Regions from separate parts of the Erwinia sp. TECH1 genome, predicted to be linked through region 2. Evidence: predicted binding sites of a transcription regulator. Region 2 holds the regulator's gene; each other region holds the start of a gene.
What was found. The regulator LexA, encoded in region 2, represses DNA repair genes until DNA is damaged. The targets are predictions, from matches to a motif close to TNCTGTATGTACATACAGNA.

Region 1 (4,185 bases), 3.3 Mb from region 2:
CGTTGTCGATCTCCGCAAAGAGATCTTTTTTCAGCCTGTTGTCGCTGAGCAGGTGCGAATAGAGATCGAAAATGGCGGCGCTTTCTTTATGCACGCTGGAGGTGAAACGTTTGCTGTAGCGGCGAAACTCGCCGGAAGCCTCGTCCATCGCCAGCGACAGCCTTTCGCGCTCGCGCACCGCATCCAGCGTGGAGGCCGCCGAAACGGTATCCAGCGACGGCTGGTTACTTTCTACCCAGCCTGCGGCCACCGCCACGCCCGGCGCGGCGGCCAGGGCGCGCACGCGGGTTTGCCGGTACTGTCCGAACAGCGTATTAAGCTGCGATTGAGAGAGAATAGTGGCCATTTGCGTAGCCAGCGTCACCAGAAACGATTCTTCGCTCTCGTCAAACTGGCGGTGCTCGCGCTGCTGAACGACCAGTACGCCCAGCAGCTGGCGGCGGCTGATAACCGGCACGCCGAGAAAAGAACGGAAGCGCTCTTCTTTTACGGAAGGAATATATTTGAAGCTGGGATGACTTTGCGCATCGGCAAGGTTGATAGGTTCAGCCAGACGCCCTACCAGCCCGACGATCCCTTCGTCGAAAGCCAGCGCGACGGTGCGGCCGCGCGGCTTTTTCAGGCCGCGCGTCGCCATCAGGTAATAGCAGCGACGGTCGTGATCGGCCAGGTAGACCGAACAGACTTCGGTATCCATTGCCAGGCAGATTTCGCTGACCAGAATGTCGAGCGCCTCGGTCAGCCGGGGTGCTCCTGCCACTTTCTCCACTATCTCGCGCAGCTGTATAAGCATATCTGAGCGGCTTACCCTCTCTTCCGTCGATAAGGCGTATTTCGCGGTACGGCATTCTCCTGCAGGGGCATCACCACGCTGGCGAACTCCTTCATCACCCGGCGATAAACGTCGCGTTTAAAAGAGACAACCTGACGTACAGGATACCAGAAGCTCACCCAGCGCCAGCCGTCGAACTCCGGCGTGCTGCTGGTTTGCATGTTGATATCCGCGTCATTGCACAAGAGTTGCAGAAGAAACCACTTCTGTTTCTGGCCGATACAAACCGGCTTTGTGTCCCAACGCACCAAACGTTTCGGCAACTTATAGCGTAACCAGTTCCGGGTAGAGGCAAGGATGCGCACATCTTTGCGGTGCAAACCGACTTCCTCAAAGAGTTCTCGATACATCGCCTGTTCTGCCGTTTCGCCAGGGTTGATGCCTCCCTGAGGAAACTGCCAGGAGTGCTGGCCATACCTTCTGGCCCACAACACTTGTCCCTGCCTGTTACAAATTACGATACCAACATTCGGGCGGTAGCCATCATCATCGATCACTGGACTACCTCAAAACTAATACTCGGATAGCCTGATTGTTTCATACTCCTTACAGACGGTAAACCACTGCTTTTGGGCCGTTACTGACGGCATTCGCGGGATAACTTGCGAACATTCGTAGAGTTATAAACAGAAATCGCCACTTTTGCGCGATCTTATTCACCTTTTCTGTGGATATCTTTGTGCAGAACTCTCCTGGCCGCTGGGGAAAACTTAGAGTGGCGCCTTTTAGCCTAAGGTTAATACTTTGGTTAACGCATTATAAATATTGAGATTTATCCAATTCTACCGCGTCCTTCGGCTGTTTCAGGGCCCCCGATCAATAACGACACCAGGCAGGTGGCGAAAGATCGAACACCGATTTTTTTATCCACAGGATATGTTGCTATCCTAAGCAAAAAATGCGGTAACCCGGGTAAAACCGCCGCGTCAAGCCTGTAAATCGAAACAGTATTATTTTAAAAATCGACTTATCCCATTTTTCTGTGGATAACTACGTGTAAGATCCTGTTCATTGTCGGTGCGCAGACAGGCATAACCTTTTCAACTTCCCGATCGCGGCCGCAAAGTGACAAAAAAAAGCCGCGATTAATCATGCTATTATTGCGCTTTTCCTCAGGGATGAACGCATCCTTTTTAATATGGAAAACTACTGTTCATTTTTTAACCAACAACCAAGAGCAGGCGATGCCAGACTATTTTTCTCCGGTTTTACCGCCGGAAAACGAAGCCGCGTTACTGGAACGCGCGCGCCAGCTGGCTGGCTTTACGCTGGGCGAACTGGCGTTGAGAGCGGGCCTTACGATACCGCGCGACCTGCGTCGCGATAAGGGCTGGGTGGGTATGCTGCTGGAACGCTATCTGGGCGCCAGCGCAGGCAGCAAGCCGGAACAGGATTTTGCCGACATCGGCGTGGAGCTGAAAACTATTCCTGTCGACGCGCAGGGCCGCCCGTTGGAAACCACCTTTGTTTGCGTGGCGCCGTTGACCGGCAACAGCGGTCTGGTCTGGGAAACCAGCCATGTGCGACATAAGCTGGCGAGAGTATTGTGGATACCGGTAGAAGGCGATCGGGCTATTCCGCTGGCCGAACGTCGCGTCGGCGCCCCGCTGCTGTGGAGTCCCAGTGAAGAAGAAGAGCTGCTGCTGCGGCGCGACTGGGAAGAGCTGATGGATATGATCGTGCTGGGACAGGTAGAGCGTATTACCGCCCGCCACGGCGAAGTGCTGCAAATCCGGCCCAAAGCCGCCAACAGCAAAGCCCTGACGGAAGGCATTGGCGAAAACGGCCAGCCGGTGATGACGCTGCCCAGGGGCTTCTACCTGAAAAAGGCTTTCACCGCGCCCTTACTGGCACGTCATTTTTTACTGTAAAGCTTTAGCTGAGCGGCATCCGGATGAGTATACTCTTCGTTTAACTTTCGTTTAGGATGCAACGTTGTATGTTTGACTGGATTGCCGATCCCAACGCCTGGCTGGCGCTGGGTACACTGACGATTCTGGAAATCGTTCTGGGTATTGATAATATTATTTTTCTTTCTCTGGTGGTGGCTAAACTTCCCAAACAGCAGCAGAACGCCGCGCGCCGTATCGGCCTGGCGGGCGCCATGCTGATGCGTCTGGGTCTGTTGGCCTCGATTGCCTGGGTCATTCGCCTGACCACGCCGCTGTTTACGTTGATGGACCACTCTTTTTCCGCGCGCGATTTAATCCTGCTGTTCGGGGGGCTTTTTCTGCTGTGGAAGTCCAGTATGGAGATCCATGAAACAATAGAAGGCGGTGAAGAAGAACATAAAAGCAATGTTCATTCCTTCGCCGGCGCGATTGTGCAGATTATGCTGCTGGATATTATCTTCAGTCTTGATTCGGTAATTACTGCCGTTGGCCTGTCCGATCATCTGATTATTATGATGGCGGCCGTGGTAATTGCAGTGGGCGTGATGATGTTTGCCGCCCGCGCTATCGGTGAATTTGTTGACCGCCATCCTTCAGTAAAAATGCTGGCGCTGACTTTCCTGATCCTGGTAGGTTTCACCCTGATCCTGGAAAGCTTCAATATTCACGTGCCAAAAGGCTATATCTATTTCGCGATGTTCTTCTCCATGTCGGTTGAGTGTCTTAACCTGCTACGCGGCAAAAAAAACCACGCCTGATACCAGGCCGACCGGCGCTGCCGGTCGGCTTCTTCCCGTTGTTTTTACGATCAAAGTCAATAGTTCGTCGTGCTGTGACGCCTTTTTAGGAGTTCTGCGGTTAACGCTTTCTGTAAAATGCGCTATTACTGATGCAGGCAAATTGAAGGCTAAGGGAGCGAAGTATGAAGTTGATGTCTGGCGCGGCCGTTCTGATGCTGGCCACGCTGCTCGGCGGTTGCAGCAGTGATTACGTGATGGCGACAAAAGAAGGCAAGATGATTATGACCCAGGGTAAACCGGAGATCGATCAGGATACCGGTCTGGTGAAGTACACCGATCGCTCCGGCCATGAGCTGCAAATCAACGGCGATGAGGTTTCATCGATTGTTGAACGCTAAGCCCAATCCCGCCACCTGACGCTTTCCGACAGGTGGCCCCCACCGCACTTCCCGATAAATCCGCTCTTCCCCCTGTAGCGCCCGACGGTTATAGTCAAAAGCCGGATCTGGCGTTTGCTTCAACAGTTCTACCCCGCACGCCAGGCTGGTCTTTTAATAATGAAAAAAGGAAGCCGGCACATGCATTATCATCGCATCCCCCACAGTACGCTGGAAATCAGCAGCCTGGGATTAGGCACCATGACGTTTGGCGAGCAAAACAGTGAAGCCGATGCCCATGCGCAGCTTGATCTGGCGCTCCGTTCCGGCATTAACCTGATCGA
Region 2 (4,185 bases):
GCCGGCCGGCCAGAAGTTCAGGTTGATGCCCGCAGCGATATGCGGCGGCACCAGGCCCTGGTGATAAAGCACGTAGGAGAGCAGCAGGTAATCCATATGGCTGCGGTGGCACGGCACGTAAACGATTTCATGGCCGTCCTGCGCCAGCTGACGCACGCGCTCGCCGCCGTTGACGTTGATGCCCTGATAGAGCTTGCTCCACGTCCAGCCCATGATCCTGTCGGTCAGACGGATTGCCTCGTAGGAGAAATCCGCGGCAACTTCTTCCATCAGCTCAATGGCGTTCTGCTGCGCCTTCTCATGGGAGATTTTCTTACTGCGCGCTTCGTCCTCTACGGCCTTGGCGATAGCCTTGGACTGTAAGAGCTTGTTGAACAGATCCTGACGCACAGGCAGACGCGGGCCGACTGCGGCAAGGCGCTGACGGGCAAAGTGCATTCTGGCCACGCGCGCCAGCTTCTGGGCGATGGTTTTATCGGTGCCGTGCTCGGTTGCCATACGGCGCAGCGACACCATCGGCGAGAAACGCACAAAGCTGTCGCGGCCCAGCCACAGGACGGCGATAAATTTCTGAATGCCGTTCAGCACGCGCAGATGCGGCTGGCTTTCGCCCTGAACTTCACGCCCCGGCGCCCGACCAAACATAATCGAGACGGGCACCATCTGCACGTCCAGCAGCGGGTTGCTGCGATGGAGATCCAGATAGTCGTGAAACGTCTTTACGGATTCCGGATTGGCCGCGTAATAAGGAAATACGCGCGGGCCATCATGAATAAAGACGTAGCGGGGCAGCAGCGTGCCGTCGATCTCCAGCGGGTCTAAAGGATCGGGCAGATCCTCTTTGCGACACTGCTCACGCAGCGCCAGCAAATCGGCCTTTGAATCGTATGGCAGCACATACATAATAGGACGCGACGTATCCAGCCCCAGCTCAACGACCGGCTCGGCAGGGATCGCTTTACTTTTTACCAGCATTTTTACCGGTAAATTCAATAATTTGTAATATAAGTTACGCCAACCTGACATAGACAACATAAAGCCTCTTGTTAGCAAAGCGCCGCAAGCATACCAGAATCCTTGCATGAGATCTGTGGTGTTGCAAAATGTGCGCTACCCTGACATTGACGCTAAACAGAACAAAGGGTTCCCTGATTATGGCAAATAACGCCTCGGGTTTAACGCGGATCATTAAAGCTGCGGGGTATTCCTGGAAAGGATTACGGGCGGCCTGGCAACACGAGGCGGCTTTCCGCCAGGAAGTGGTTGCGGCGGTAGTGGCGATTATTATCGCCTGCTGGCTGGACGTGACGCCTTTGGCCAGAGTCATGCTGATTGGCTCCGTCGCGCTGGTGGTGATTGTGGAAATCCTCAACAGCGCGATAGAAGCCGTGGTCGACAGGCTGGGCAATGAGTTCCACGAGCTTTCCGGGCGCGCCAAAGATATGGGCTCAGCTGCCGTGCTGTTAGCTATTCTGTTAGCGGTTTTTGTCTGGCTGTCGATTCTGCTTTCTCACCAGCCGCCGGGCTAAATAGCTATCACCATGGTTTTTTATCCGGCTTGAGGTTTTCATTGACGAAATACCTGTATATACTCACAGTCGACTGTATAAACAACCAGGGGGCGGGATGAAAGCACTAACGGCAAGGCAGCAGCAGGTCTATGACCTGATTCGCCAGCATATTAACCAGACCGGCATGCCGCCGACGCGGGCAGAGATTGCCGCTCAGCTCGGCTTCCGCTCCCCGAATGCGGCTGAAGAACACCTGAAGGCGCTGGCGCGTAAAGGCGTTATCGAGATCGTTTCCGGCGCATCACGCGGTATCCGCCTGATGATGGAAGAAGTCGATGGCCTGCCGCTGATTGGCCGCGTGGCGGCAGGCGAACCGCTGCTGGCGGAACAGCATATCGAAGGCCATTACCAGGTCGATCCCGATCTGTTTAAGCCGGGCGCGGATTTCCTGCTGCGCGTTAGCGGCATGTCGATGAAGGATATCGGCATTATGGATGGCGACCTGCTGGCGGTTCATAAAACCCAGGACGTGCGCAATGGCCAGGTCGTGGTAGCGCGTATTGATGATGAAGTCACCGTCAAGCGCCTGAAAAAGCAGGGCAACATTGTGCAGCTGCTGCCGGAAAACAGCGAGTTCCAGCCGATTGTGGTGGATCTGCGTGAGCATACCTTCTCTATCGAAGGGCTTGCCGTCGGCGTGATCCGCAACGGTAGCTGGCTGTAATAGCCAGACGCCGTGCCGCCTCTGCGTCGTTGCGATGACGCAGAGGCTTGCTTCTACCGGCGGGCGTATCGCCTACGGCTTTTATTTCGCACCTCTCATATTGTCTGAATCCTTCTGCTGTCTGCCCCTGCCATATTGTCTGACCGTGCCTTCGGTTGTTGTCTGCGCCTGGCATATTGTCTGACCGTGCCTGAATGTCTCCTGTGGAGCGCAAGCCATCGTAGTTCTGTCCGACATATATCGATGCCCGCTCCTGTTCGTATTTAGCGTTTATTGTCTTTTCGTATCCCACGCTGATATTTACTGCCTGTTGGTATTCCGCATTGGCGTTTATTGTGTGTTGGCATTCCGTATGGGCAGTTACTCTCTGTTTGCATCCGTCTTTTCCCGAACCCCGCCGATCGAACTGGAAAAATCGCCTCAGCGCTTCTGTTCTCCCGCTTCTTAAGTATCCGAGCCCGCGCGATTTTTGCTGCCCGGCCCGTGCCGCTTCGCTTTTTTTTAGAAAAATACGCCGCCTCGCCGTGCAAACCTGCCATCTTCTACTACAATTATCTGTACGTTAAGCATTTGGGCAGCGTTTTATGTTGCTGTCAGCGGTTTTGCTGTAACGATAAGCTGTTATCACCTAAGGTTAAGGAGAAACAAGATGAATAAAGACGAAGCCGGCGGTAACTGGAAACAGTTAAAAGGTAAATTTAAAGAAAAATGGGGCAAGCTAACCGATGACGACATGACCGTCGTAGAAGGTAAACGCGATCAGCTGGTCGGTAAAATTCAGGAACGTTATGGCTACACCAAAGACCAGGCTGAGAAAGAGCTGGGCGACTGGGAAACCAGCAATAACCATCGTTTCTGATAAGATAGCCTCCGGAAAGGCTGACTGGCACTGCCAGGGCCGATTCTCCGGATAGCCTTCTAAAGCAAGGGCAGCGCTTCTGGCGCTGCCCTTGTTGTTTTGTCTGGCGCGATCCCGCCGCTTAAATTATTCTGATGGTTGACCGTTTCAACGACCGCGCTTTTTTGTCCCAAGCGTATGATCGTGCTGGCACGCATCCTGATGCTGGCAGGCTTCCACCTCAACGCAGCTTTGGCACAATCCGTGCGCTTCAATCACGCTGTTGGTCAGCGCAAAGCCCGCTGCCCGCGACAAGGACTTCAGAATATCCTGCACGCCTTCCGCATGTTGCTCCGCTACGCCGCCGCAGCGGTCGCAGATCAGCATCGCCGAGGTATGCGCAGGCTCTTCGAAATGATGGCAGACGACATAGCTGTTGGTGGACTCCACGCGATGCACGAATCCCTGCTCCAGCAGAAAGTCCAATGCCCGATAGATAGTGGGCGGTTTGGCCTGCGGTTCGCTGGCGCGCAGCAGATCCAGCAGGTCGTACGCGCTGATCGCGCCGTGGTGCTGGCTCATCAGCCGCAGCACCTCCAGACGCTGAGGCGTCAGCCTGACGTTGCGCTGCTGACAGATAGCTTCCGCCTGCGACAGAATATTTTCAGGACTGTTAATGTTCATAGATCTCCCCAGGCTGGCTTAGCACGTTATATTATCACAGCGCCGATAAAAACGCCGCGCTTCCGGCTTCCCGCCTGAGCGTCTCCCTTCATCGCTATGCCCGCAAAAAATTTCAGTCAAATCCGAAGAGCGGAAGCTCACCTTTGTCATCAACTGCGTTGTACCATTCATTACTAAAGAAGACCGTCAATAACGGTTGCACTCTGAAATGTTTTGGCTACATTTACTTAAATATTTGTAAACCTTTCCACAGCAGACGTTGAAAACACGGCTTATTTTCAAGCCAGCTAGCAGATTAAAAGCCGTGCAATGAGCAGAAAAGCCCCGGTAATTTGACTTAGTTCAGGCTAATGACTTAGCACCGTTCGGCCCATTATACGGACAATCACACTTGTCGCGCTTCAGGCGCTGTCTCCTTTGTTGAAGGG
Region 3 (4,185 bases), 1.5 Mb from region 2:
ACTTTACCGTGATCCAGATGGCGCTGCTGAAGGCGGGCGGACAAACCTTCAGCGGCCCGATGCTGGCAGGCAATTTTGGCGCGGAGGTCGTTTCTGATTTCACCCTCGATCATTTCTGGCGGGCGCTGACCTCGCCCGAATTCACGCTGGAATGGCCCACCGCGCCGCAGGATGTAGACGTTTCGGGCACGGTTTGGGGCGGAAATCTGGCGATGCTGACTTCGCTGATCGGTACGCCGTGGCTGCCGGAGATCGACGGCGGCATCCTGGTGATTGAGGATATTAACGAGCACCCTTTCCGCGTGGAGAGAATGCTGCTGCAGCTGGCGCAGCACGGCGTGCTGGCACGGCAGAAAGCCATTGTCACCGGCAGTTTTACCGGCGTAAAACTCAGCGAGTACGACAACGGCTATGACTTTGACAGCGTGTGGACGCTAATACGCGAGCTGACCGGCCTGCCGGTGGTGACCGGGCTGGAATTTGGCCATCACTGGAACACCGTCACGCTGCCGCTTGGCGCGCATGGCCAGCTGCGGGTCGCAGGCGATGTCGCCAGGCTGACTCTGTCAGGGCATGCGGTACTGCGGGAGCATTCATGAAGCAGCTGTATGAAGATCTGTGGATCTCAACGCCGGAGTTTCCGCCGGGCGAACGCGATCCGGAAGTGATGATGCACGGTTTTCTGCTGAAGCTTTCACGCGGCAACGTGCTGATTTCACGCGTTGAGGATCATGAAGACCATAATATTATCAGCGATCTCGGCGGGATTTTTCGCCACTATCTGACCCACTGGCACGAGGCTGGCCCGGGCGCGCGACTGCTGCAGCAGCGCTTTAATTCGGCGCTCTATTGCCACAACCGCGCGCTCGGCCCCGTCAGCTCGTTCGCCGAAGCGGACGACACCTTTAATCAGGCGGAAGTGCACTGCGGCAGCCTGCACGTGGTGCCCACGCCGGGCCATACGCCGGGCAGCACCACCTACCTTTATGCTTCGCCCTATGGCAAAACCTATCTGTTTGTCGGCGATACTATCAGCCTCAGCCACCAGCGCTGGGTAACCGTGCTGGTGCCGGAAAGCAACGAGGCCGATCTGAAAAAAACGCTGGAGTTTTATCGGGCGCTGCGCCCGGACGTGGTGCTGATGGGAACCACAAAAGGCCATCTGTCCTGGCAGGAAGTGACGATGCGGGAGTGGCTGGCGCTGCTGGACGAGGCGGAGAACTCGCCGCTGGATCTGCGTCAGCGGCCAGGAGAATAATCGTCGTCTTCCTGCTACAGCGTTTTCGTCAGGTAAAACCGCTGGTGCACGCGCGGATAGTTATCCAGCACCAGCCGGACGACGTAGCCCTGTTTTTCATAGAAGGGCCGGGCCTGGAAGCTGGCGGTATCGACCTGAGCGTAGAGGCAGCCGCGTCGACGGGCCTCTTCTTCCACCGCCTGCATCAGCGCCGTGCCTGTACCCTGCCCACGCAATGCTTCGCTTACCCAAAGCATATTAATGCGCAACCAGTTGCCCACCGTTGAACCCGTCAGGCCGGCAAGTTTTTTGCCGCTGGCGTCTTCAATAAATGCCCCGATACTTTTTAACTCGCCGATAGCCATAAACTGCGAGTTATAAGCCAGCAGGCCGGCTTCAATTTCCGCCAGTTCGTCCGCGCCAGGCTGGTGCGTTATTCTGATAGTCATAGACTCCTCTTTTATACGTAAAAGTTTGCGGCCCGCTCCGGCCTCCCGGCAAGATTGCCCGACTGACTACTCAGGATTCGACCTTTCCCGACGCATCGGTTCGTTGCAATGTTACCGTGCTGTTTTCGCGTTCGCCGGTGCGGCTACAGGAAACCAGGTTTTTCTTACCGTCATACGAGAAAAAGGTCTCATTGGTGCTTTTGTTCATCACCATCTGGTCGCCGTTGCGAAACAGCACGATAGCCACTTTATCGCCGTTATCGGTACGGGACTGCTGGCTGCCGGACGCAATCTGGAAGTTATCGCCCGCCCACAATACCGTGGTCAGGCCATACTGTGCGTTGGTCACGGTCATGGTTGGCCTGCCCGGACAGGTAATCTGATACTCGCTGTTTTGTAACGGCGCAGTGCCTTCAGAGGATTGAGCAAAAAAAGAACAGGCGCAAAGGCCACCGAGGGCAAGTAAACGAAGCATGAGTATTCTCCGGGCAAGTGTCTGACAGGTCTGGCACAGTATCCTGCCCGCGTCGTGGTTGGGCCGCAATCGGAAGTGGCCTGGTCTGCGTTACAGGCTGCTCATCTCTTTAATATCCGCCTGGTTTACCGCCTGCTGCCTGCCGGATTCATCGGTGTAGATAACCATACCGGTCGCCTTATCGATTTCCGGCTTCCCTTCAACAACCTTTGTGCTGCCGTCGCGCATATGAATGATATGGTCATTTGCGCAGCCGCTCAGCAAAGTGGCCACGGCAATCAGTGGAAAAAGTAACAATTTTTTCATCTTTTCTCTCCTTAAGTTAACCGAGGAAAGTGTAGTCTATGTGCACAGCAATTTTTGATGATTGCTGCGCAGCGGGAGGGGCCGCAAGTGTCGACCAGAGAAGGAAAGTTATCGCCGCCATCAACAAATTTCAGTTGAAGCCAGGCAGATTTAACTGTATTTTTATCCAGCATTGATAACCAGGATCCCTCTCATGTTTGTTGAACTGATTTACGATAAGCGCAACGTTGCGGGCTTACCAAACGCGCAGCAGCTGATTTTAGATGAACTGGAAAAGCGCATTAAGCGAGTTTTCCCCGATGCCGACGTCAAAGTAAAACCTATGCAGGCAAACGGCGTGAAAACGGACGCCAGCAAAAGCGACAAATCGGTAATGTTGAGAATTATTGAAGAAATGTTCGATGAAGCGGACCAGTGGCTGATTGCAGAAGGATTTTGATAACCCTCGCACTTCAGGCGTTATTATAACGATTTTTGCCCGTGGACGGTTGCGTTTTACCGTCTTCATGCCACTATTCTTCTATCAAGTTTCCCTGGTGTTGGCCCGTGATTATCCTCTTTGCGGGCATTTTTTTATCTGAAAACTGAAACCGCACTGATACATCCCCCTCTTTATTACTTTAATGAGTTGTTAAAATTTATTTAAATAAATTTAAATTTCGTAACAACCTAAAGTTTTCTCCGGACGAGCCGACGATCTGAGCAGGCAATTAATTGAGACGCAACTATGGCGGTTATATCTGTTCCTGCGCTGGGAGGGCTACTGGCGAAGGCTGAATGGCGTAAAGGCTCGCCGTTAACGAAGGAAGAAGTGGAAAAGATTCGGGATATCACCACGCAGGTTTTAGTACCGGATAATATAGCCCGCACGCTGGATCCTTTTTGCGGATACGCTAATGTCGATCCGCAAAAATGCTGGGAAACCTGGCAACGCTATCGGGCCGACGCGCTGGCCCGAAGGTAATCAGCGGTTTTCCTGCGCTTTTTGATGCTCAGCGATTTCGGCGTAAAGCAGATCGTACACCTGTGCAGCGTAGGCCGAGCTGTCTCGCAACATTTGAATAGCATCCTCAAGCGTTTGCGGCTCCATCTGGCCTACAATTCGCCACCCCAAAGCGATGTTCTTCGCTTCTTCCAGTCGTTCCGGATGATAGACATACGCAGCTTCTGACACGAAATTCTCCTGATTTGAGTTTTGGCCCTATTTTACTGAGCAATGGCTGAGCATCTCAACCCTTGATTTAAACAGATTTAACTTTTTTGCCATTTTTACCCATCTTTTACCGGAAAATGTTTCTTTATCCGGCAAATCTACAGGGGATTTAAGAGAAAAACAGATTAATCCTGGCAGAAGAAAGTTGTAAACCCAATGAAGATTAACTACCACTGGTAAATAATGTAAGGAAATCGTTCGTTTTACCATTATTAATGAAACTTTCCCGTAACAGAACATTTCTGGCGGATTTGGCTTTATTCGCATCGTGAAAGAAAGCGATTTATTAATAGCGGGAGCGGGGATTGACTGCCTTTTAATACAGCAGGTTATGTCTGAAAAGAACGCGCAACAGATTGATGGATAAGCGGCAGAGTGAACATGTATTTATTACGCTAATTTAGCTTAGGTAAGAATAATATATTAATACGGCGTATGACCTTAACAGTACCGTTCAAAAAAAGAACTCCTGCCAGTGAGACAAGCCGACCGGCAGGCGAAAATT
Region 4 (4,185 bases), 1.3 Mb from region 2:
GAGGCTGAGTTACCACGTCTTTGATGCCTTTAACCTGGATTTCTACGCGACGGTCTGGACCCAGACATTCGATCAGGGCGTTACGGCCTTTCACGCTGTCACAGGTGTTGCCGGTAACTGGGTTAGTTTCACCCATGCCACGTGCAGAGATCTTGTTAGAAGGGATGCCTTTAGACACGAGGTAGTCAACAACGGACTGTGCACGTTTCTCAGACAGTTTCTGGTTGTACTGGTCAGAACCGATACGGTCGGTGAAGCCCAGAACCACGACGTTGCCGTCTTTAGGATCCAGAGAGCTCAGCTGGGTGTACAGCTGATCCAGAGCCTGCTGACCTTCTGGCTTCAGAGTCGCCTTGTTGAAGGTGAACAGCACGTCTGATTTCAGGGTGAAACGCTTGGTTTCAACAACTGGCGCTGGCGCTGGAGCCGGAGCCGGTGCTGGCGCTGCTTCATCCTGGCCGAAACGGTAGGAAACACCTACGCTCAGCATGGCGTTATCTGGACGGGTACCAACGGTGTTTGCATCACCGATGTTGTTAACCCACTGGTAGTCCAGACGGGTAGCCCAGTTTTTGGTTACAGCGTATTCAACACCTACAGCTGCCAGCGGAGAAACACCGGTGTCGTGATCGCTGATGCGAGTACCGTTGTTGTTCTGCGTGGAGTCAGCGCGCCATACCATGCCGCCCAGACGGGTGTACACGTCCAGATCGTCATAGATTGGGTAGCTCAGTTTCGCAGCCAGCTGAATGCCCTGTGCTTTGAATGCGCCGTTTACAACGTTGCCTTTGTTAGGCATACGACCCAGCCAGTCATAACCCAGTTCGAAGCCCAGGTACTGATTAGCCTGGTAACCACCGAAGGCACCTGCGCCCAGCTGGCTTTCGTGAGTTGGGCCGTCGTTGTTTGCATAACCGTGACCGTAGTAACCAGTGTCGTGGTACTGAGACCAGCCCAGTTTCGCACCGGTATACCAGGTGTCATCTTTAGGAGCGGCCTGCGCTACGGTAGCGAAGCCAGCCAGTGCCACTGCAATTGCGATAGCTGTCTTTTTCATTTTTGCGCCTCGTTATCATCCAAATAGGCAATGAGCTTTCATTAGCTCTTTGATTTAATCCTTCGCCGGGTTATGACGCTCGATTATGACTCATCCAAAAAAGGGAGATTATTGAGCACCCTGGCGACGTAAAGTCTACAACGTACCAGCAAACTTACAAGTAAGATGTGAAGGCGGTCTGAAAAAAAACGGCGTTTTGTACACATTTTTACACATTTGCGTACAGGACGGCGGGAGATAACTTCCGGGAAAAACGCGGCTAAACCATTGTCACGCCGGGTCATAGCATAATCAGACGCTTATCATGCCCGGCGAAGAAGTTTATGATGAGAAAACTCTTATTTTTACTTAATGATACAAACTCGACTGAATTTTTAACCCATTAAAGGGTCTGCACGCGACAATTTCGACCGGATCCGGTCGCATAATCAGACCTAAAGCCTGGCCGCTTAACGCTGCGTCATGGAGCCGACGACGATCTTCCTCGGTCAGTTCCTCAGGCAGCCAACCCAGCACCACGCTGTAGTTCCCCGTTTGCAGCGCTTTAATCATGGCCTCCAGCGTATTAATGGCCTGCCCCTGGACCTGCATCACTTTATTAAGCGGCAGCCCGGAACGCGCAAGCCAGCTGCGGCTCAGCTTTTGCTGCGGCGTCAGCCATAGCTGCCAGCGGGACTGCGTGCCCAGCTGTTGCAGCAAAGGGAGCAGTAGCATTTGCGTCATGCCCGGCTGATTCTCGCTGTAGATCAGTTCGCTGATCAGGCCAGTCGCTTCGCTATGGGATGAAGAGCGGGGCTGAGGAAAACGGCTGTTAACAGAATGAGATTTCATGGAATGAGTACGCATATCGGCTTTGCTCGCAGGTCACTGTATGGATATACAGTATAAGGGCGGTGAACAAAGATCAACCCTAAATTTTGATAACGTCTCGCAAAATCACAATGAAACCGGCTGTAACGGCAATTAGTAATTGAACCTGTTACCACGATTGCATACTTTTCATTTCTCACAGGGACGAGGGTGTTCTGTATACAGGGAGAAAAGGATGAGCCAGTCAAAAAAACAGATTGAAAAAGCCAGACGCCAGCTTGCCGAACTGGGCGAAATCGAATGCCGCAGCCAGTTCGGCGGCTACAGCCTGTCGATAGAGAACGTGGTGTTCGCGCTGGTAGCGGAAGGGGAGCTTTATCTGCGGGCCTGCGAGCAGGTAAAGCCCTATATCGTGGAGCGGAAGATGCAGCCTCTGCATTTTACTAAAAGAGGGATGCCGGTCGCGCTGGATTATTATCGGGTGGACGACCCGCTGTGGAAAGAGCACGGGCAGCTGGTGGCGCTCTCCCGGCTTTGCCTGCAGGGCGCACGCCAGCAGCGAACGCAAAAGCAGCAAAATCAGCGCCTGAAAGATTTGCCCAATTTGACTATCCGCATCGAGACGCTGCTACGTCAGGTCGGCATCAGCACTATCGCCATGCTCAAAGAGCAGGGCGCCAGACGCTGTTGGCTCAAGCTGTACGCCAGCAACAATAATTTGGGCATCAACGTCCTTTTCGCGCTGGAAGGCGCGATCGCGGGCCGCCATTACGAAGCGCTGCCGGAAAGCGTCAAAACCGAGCTTCGGCAGTGGCATAAGGAAACGCTGCGGCGCTGGGCCAGGCAGCAAAAGTCTTAGGCCAGCCCCTTTTTTTTCAACCGAACAATTTCCGGCAGCAGTGCAACCAGCAGGCCAACCTGCTGTAAGACCAGCGGCTCCTTTGTGTCCGGCGCCGCTTCCGCCGCTGCCAGGCGGGCGGAAAGATTGCCCAGCAGCCTGGCCGCTTTGTCTTCATCAACAATATCAATATGCAGCACGTCGTCGACGTAGCAGACCGCATCATCCATCAGTTGCAGCATGGCCGGGTTGGTGATTTTCTCGCGATGGGCGCCCAGCGCGGAAATATAGCTGAGAAAAGAGTGGTTCAGGCACAGTAGTCGGAAAGCGTCTTCACGCAGGCCCGCGCTGGCGTTTTTTTCGGCCGAAATATTAGACACTACTGAGGCCAGCTCGGCGTCGCAGTTGTGCGCATCGCGCCGGGCAATGCGGTAATCCAGGCGATTATCTTTGCCCTGGTGATACTGCACCAGAATGGCGTCCAGATAGCGGCAGTTGGCATTAAGCGTGCGATCCGCGACGGCGGAAAGCTGGCGGAAACGCCAGTCGGGCCAGATAAAGGCCACGGCGATCCAGGCTATGCCGCAGCCCAGCAGCGTATCGATAATACGCGGCAGCGCGATCTCGAACCCCTCACCAAGCAGGTTAAAGCAGCAAAGTACCAGCAGGGTGATAAAAAGCGTGGCGTAGGCATATTGCGACTGTCGGAAGGCGAAAAACAGCACGCCGGTGAGCACAATGAGTATCAGCTGTCCCTCAACAGAGGGGATCAGCCAGAGTAGCGGCAGACCAATCGCTATACCGGCCAGCGTGCCGACAATACGCAGCGCCAGGCGCCTTTTCGTCGCGTTATAGTTGGGCTGGCAGACAAACAGGCTGGTCAGCAGGATCCAGTAGCCGTGTTCCAGCCCGGTGATCTGGATAAAAGCGTAGCCGGTACAGAGCAGCAGCGACATGCGCACGGCGTGCCGGAAAAGCGGCGACTGCGGCGAAAGATGGCGACTCAGGCGCAGACGGATATCTGCCCAGCCGGTCAGGCCTTCACTGGAAAGACGTCCGTCGCTGTTGTCCTGCAAAACCTGCTCGGACTCGATGGTCGCCAGCTGGGCGTCGATAGCCTTAAGGTTATGCAGCAGGTAGTGCATGGCCTTAAGTTCGCTGCTGGCGGGTTGGTTTGCACTCAGGCGCTCCAGCGCGGCCTGAAGGTGCACAAAAGCGCGCTCAAAACGCGGATCGTGCTGCCAGGGTTCGCGCAGCAAGATAGCGTTGGAGAGCTGCTGGCAGGCGCGCGCCTGCATGGTTAACAGCCGCTGAAAGCGGAACAGAATATCGCTGTAGCGATACTCTTTGCGTAAGGCGTGATATTGCGCGTGGGAAGAGCTGGCGCGCTCGTGAATATCCTGCGCCACGAAATAATAGTGCAGCGTGCGGCGCGTGCTGCGCTGCCCGCGATCGCCACGCAGCCGGGACTGGATGGAAA

Region 1: mutH (DNA mismatch repair endonuclease MutH) is a predicted target of LexA. The motif match lies at 1,763-1,782, and genes of this name have one in related genera.
Region 3: ACVWZ0_RS09345 (DinI-like family protein) is a predicted target of LexA. The motif match lies at 2,620-2,639, and genes of this name have one in related genera.
Region 4: sulA (SOS-induced cell division inhibitor SulA) is a predicted target of LexA. The motif match lies at 1,923-1,942, and genes of this name have one in related genera.

What each region holds. Positions count from the first base shown of each region.
Region 1 covers NZ_JBSRZK010000001.1:3,842,433-3,846,617, forward strand. Annotated here, with positions in the region: gene ptsP (phosphoenolpyruvate--protein phosphotransferase) at 1-793, opposite strand, end outside; gene rppH (RNA pyrophosphohydrolase) at 805-1,329, opposite strand; gene mutH (DNA mismatch repair endonuclease MutH) at 2,017-2,703, shown strand; gene ACVWZ0_RS18045 (TerC family protein) at 2,772-3,482, shown strand; gene ACVWZ0_RS18050 (YgdI/YgdR family lipoprotein) at 3,647-3,862, shown strand; gene ACVWZ0_RS18055 (NADP(H)-dependent aldo-keto reductase) at 4,043-4,185, shown strand, end outside.
Region 2 covers NZ_JBSRZK010000001.1:498,261-502,445, forward strand. Annotated here, with positions in the region: gene plsB (glycerol-3-phosphate 1-O-acyltransferase PlsB) at 1-1,026, opposite strand, end outside; gene ACVWZ0_RS02185 (diacylglycerol kinase) at 1,155-1,529, shown strand; gene lexA (transcriptional repressor LexA) at 1,627-2,235, shown strand; gene ACVWZ0_RS02195 (CsbD family protein) at 2,885-3,094, shown strand; gene zur (zinc uptake transcriptional repressor Zur) at 3,242-3,757, opposite strand.
Region 3 covers NZ_JBSRZK010000001.1:1,979,909-1,984,093, reverse strand. Annotated here, with positions in the region: gene ldcA (muramoyltetrapeptide carboxypeptidase) at 1-599, shown strand, start outside; gene ACVWZ0_RS09365 (MBL fold metallo-hydrolase) at 596-1,258, shown strand; gene ACVWZ0_RS09360 (GNAT family N-acetyltransferase) at 1,273-1,686, opposite strand; gene ACVWZ0_RS09355 (hypothetical protein) at 1,757-2,161, opposite strand; gene ACVWZ0_RS09350 (YgdI/YgdR family lipoprotein) at 2,252-2,467, opposite strand; gene ACVWZ0_RS09345 (DinI-like family protein) at 2,661-2,906, shown strand; gene ACVWZ0_RS09340 (hypothetical protein) at 3,195-3,431, shown strand; gene ACVWZ0_RS09335 (hypothetical protein) at 3,432-3,641, opposite strand.
Region 4 covers NZ_JBSRZK010000001.1:1,797,501-1,801,685, forward strand. Annotated here, with positions in the region: gene ompA (porin OmpA) at 1-1,057, opposite strand, end outside; gene sulA (SOS-induced cell division inhibitor SulA) at 1,406-1,903, opposite strand; gene ACVWZ0_RS08410 (TfoX/Sxy family DNA transformation protein) at 2,103-2,726, shown strand; gene yccS (YccS family putative transporter) at 2,723-4,185, opposite strand, start outside.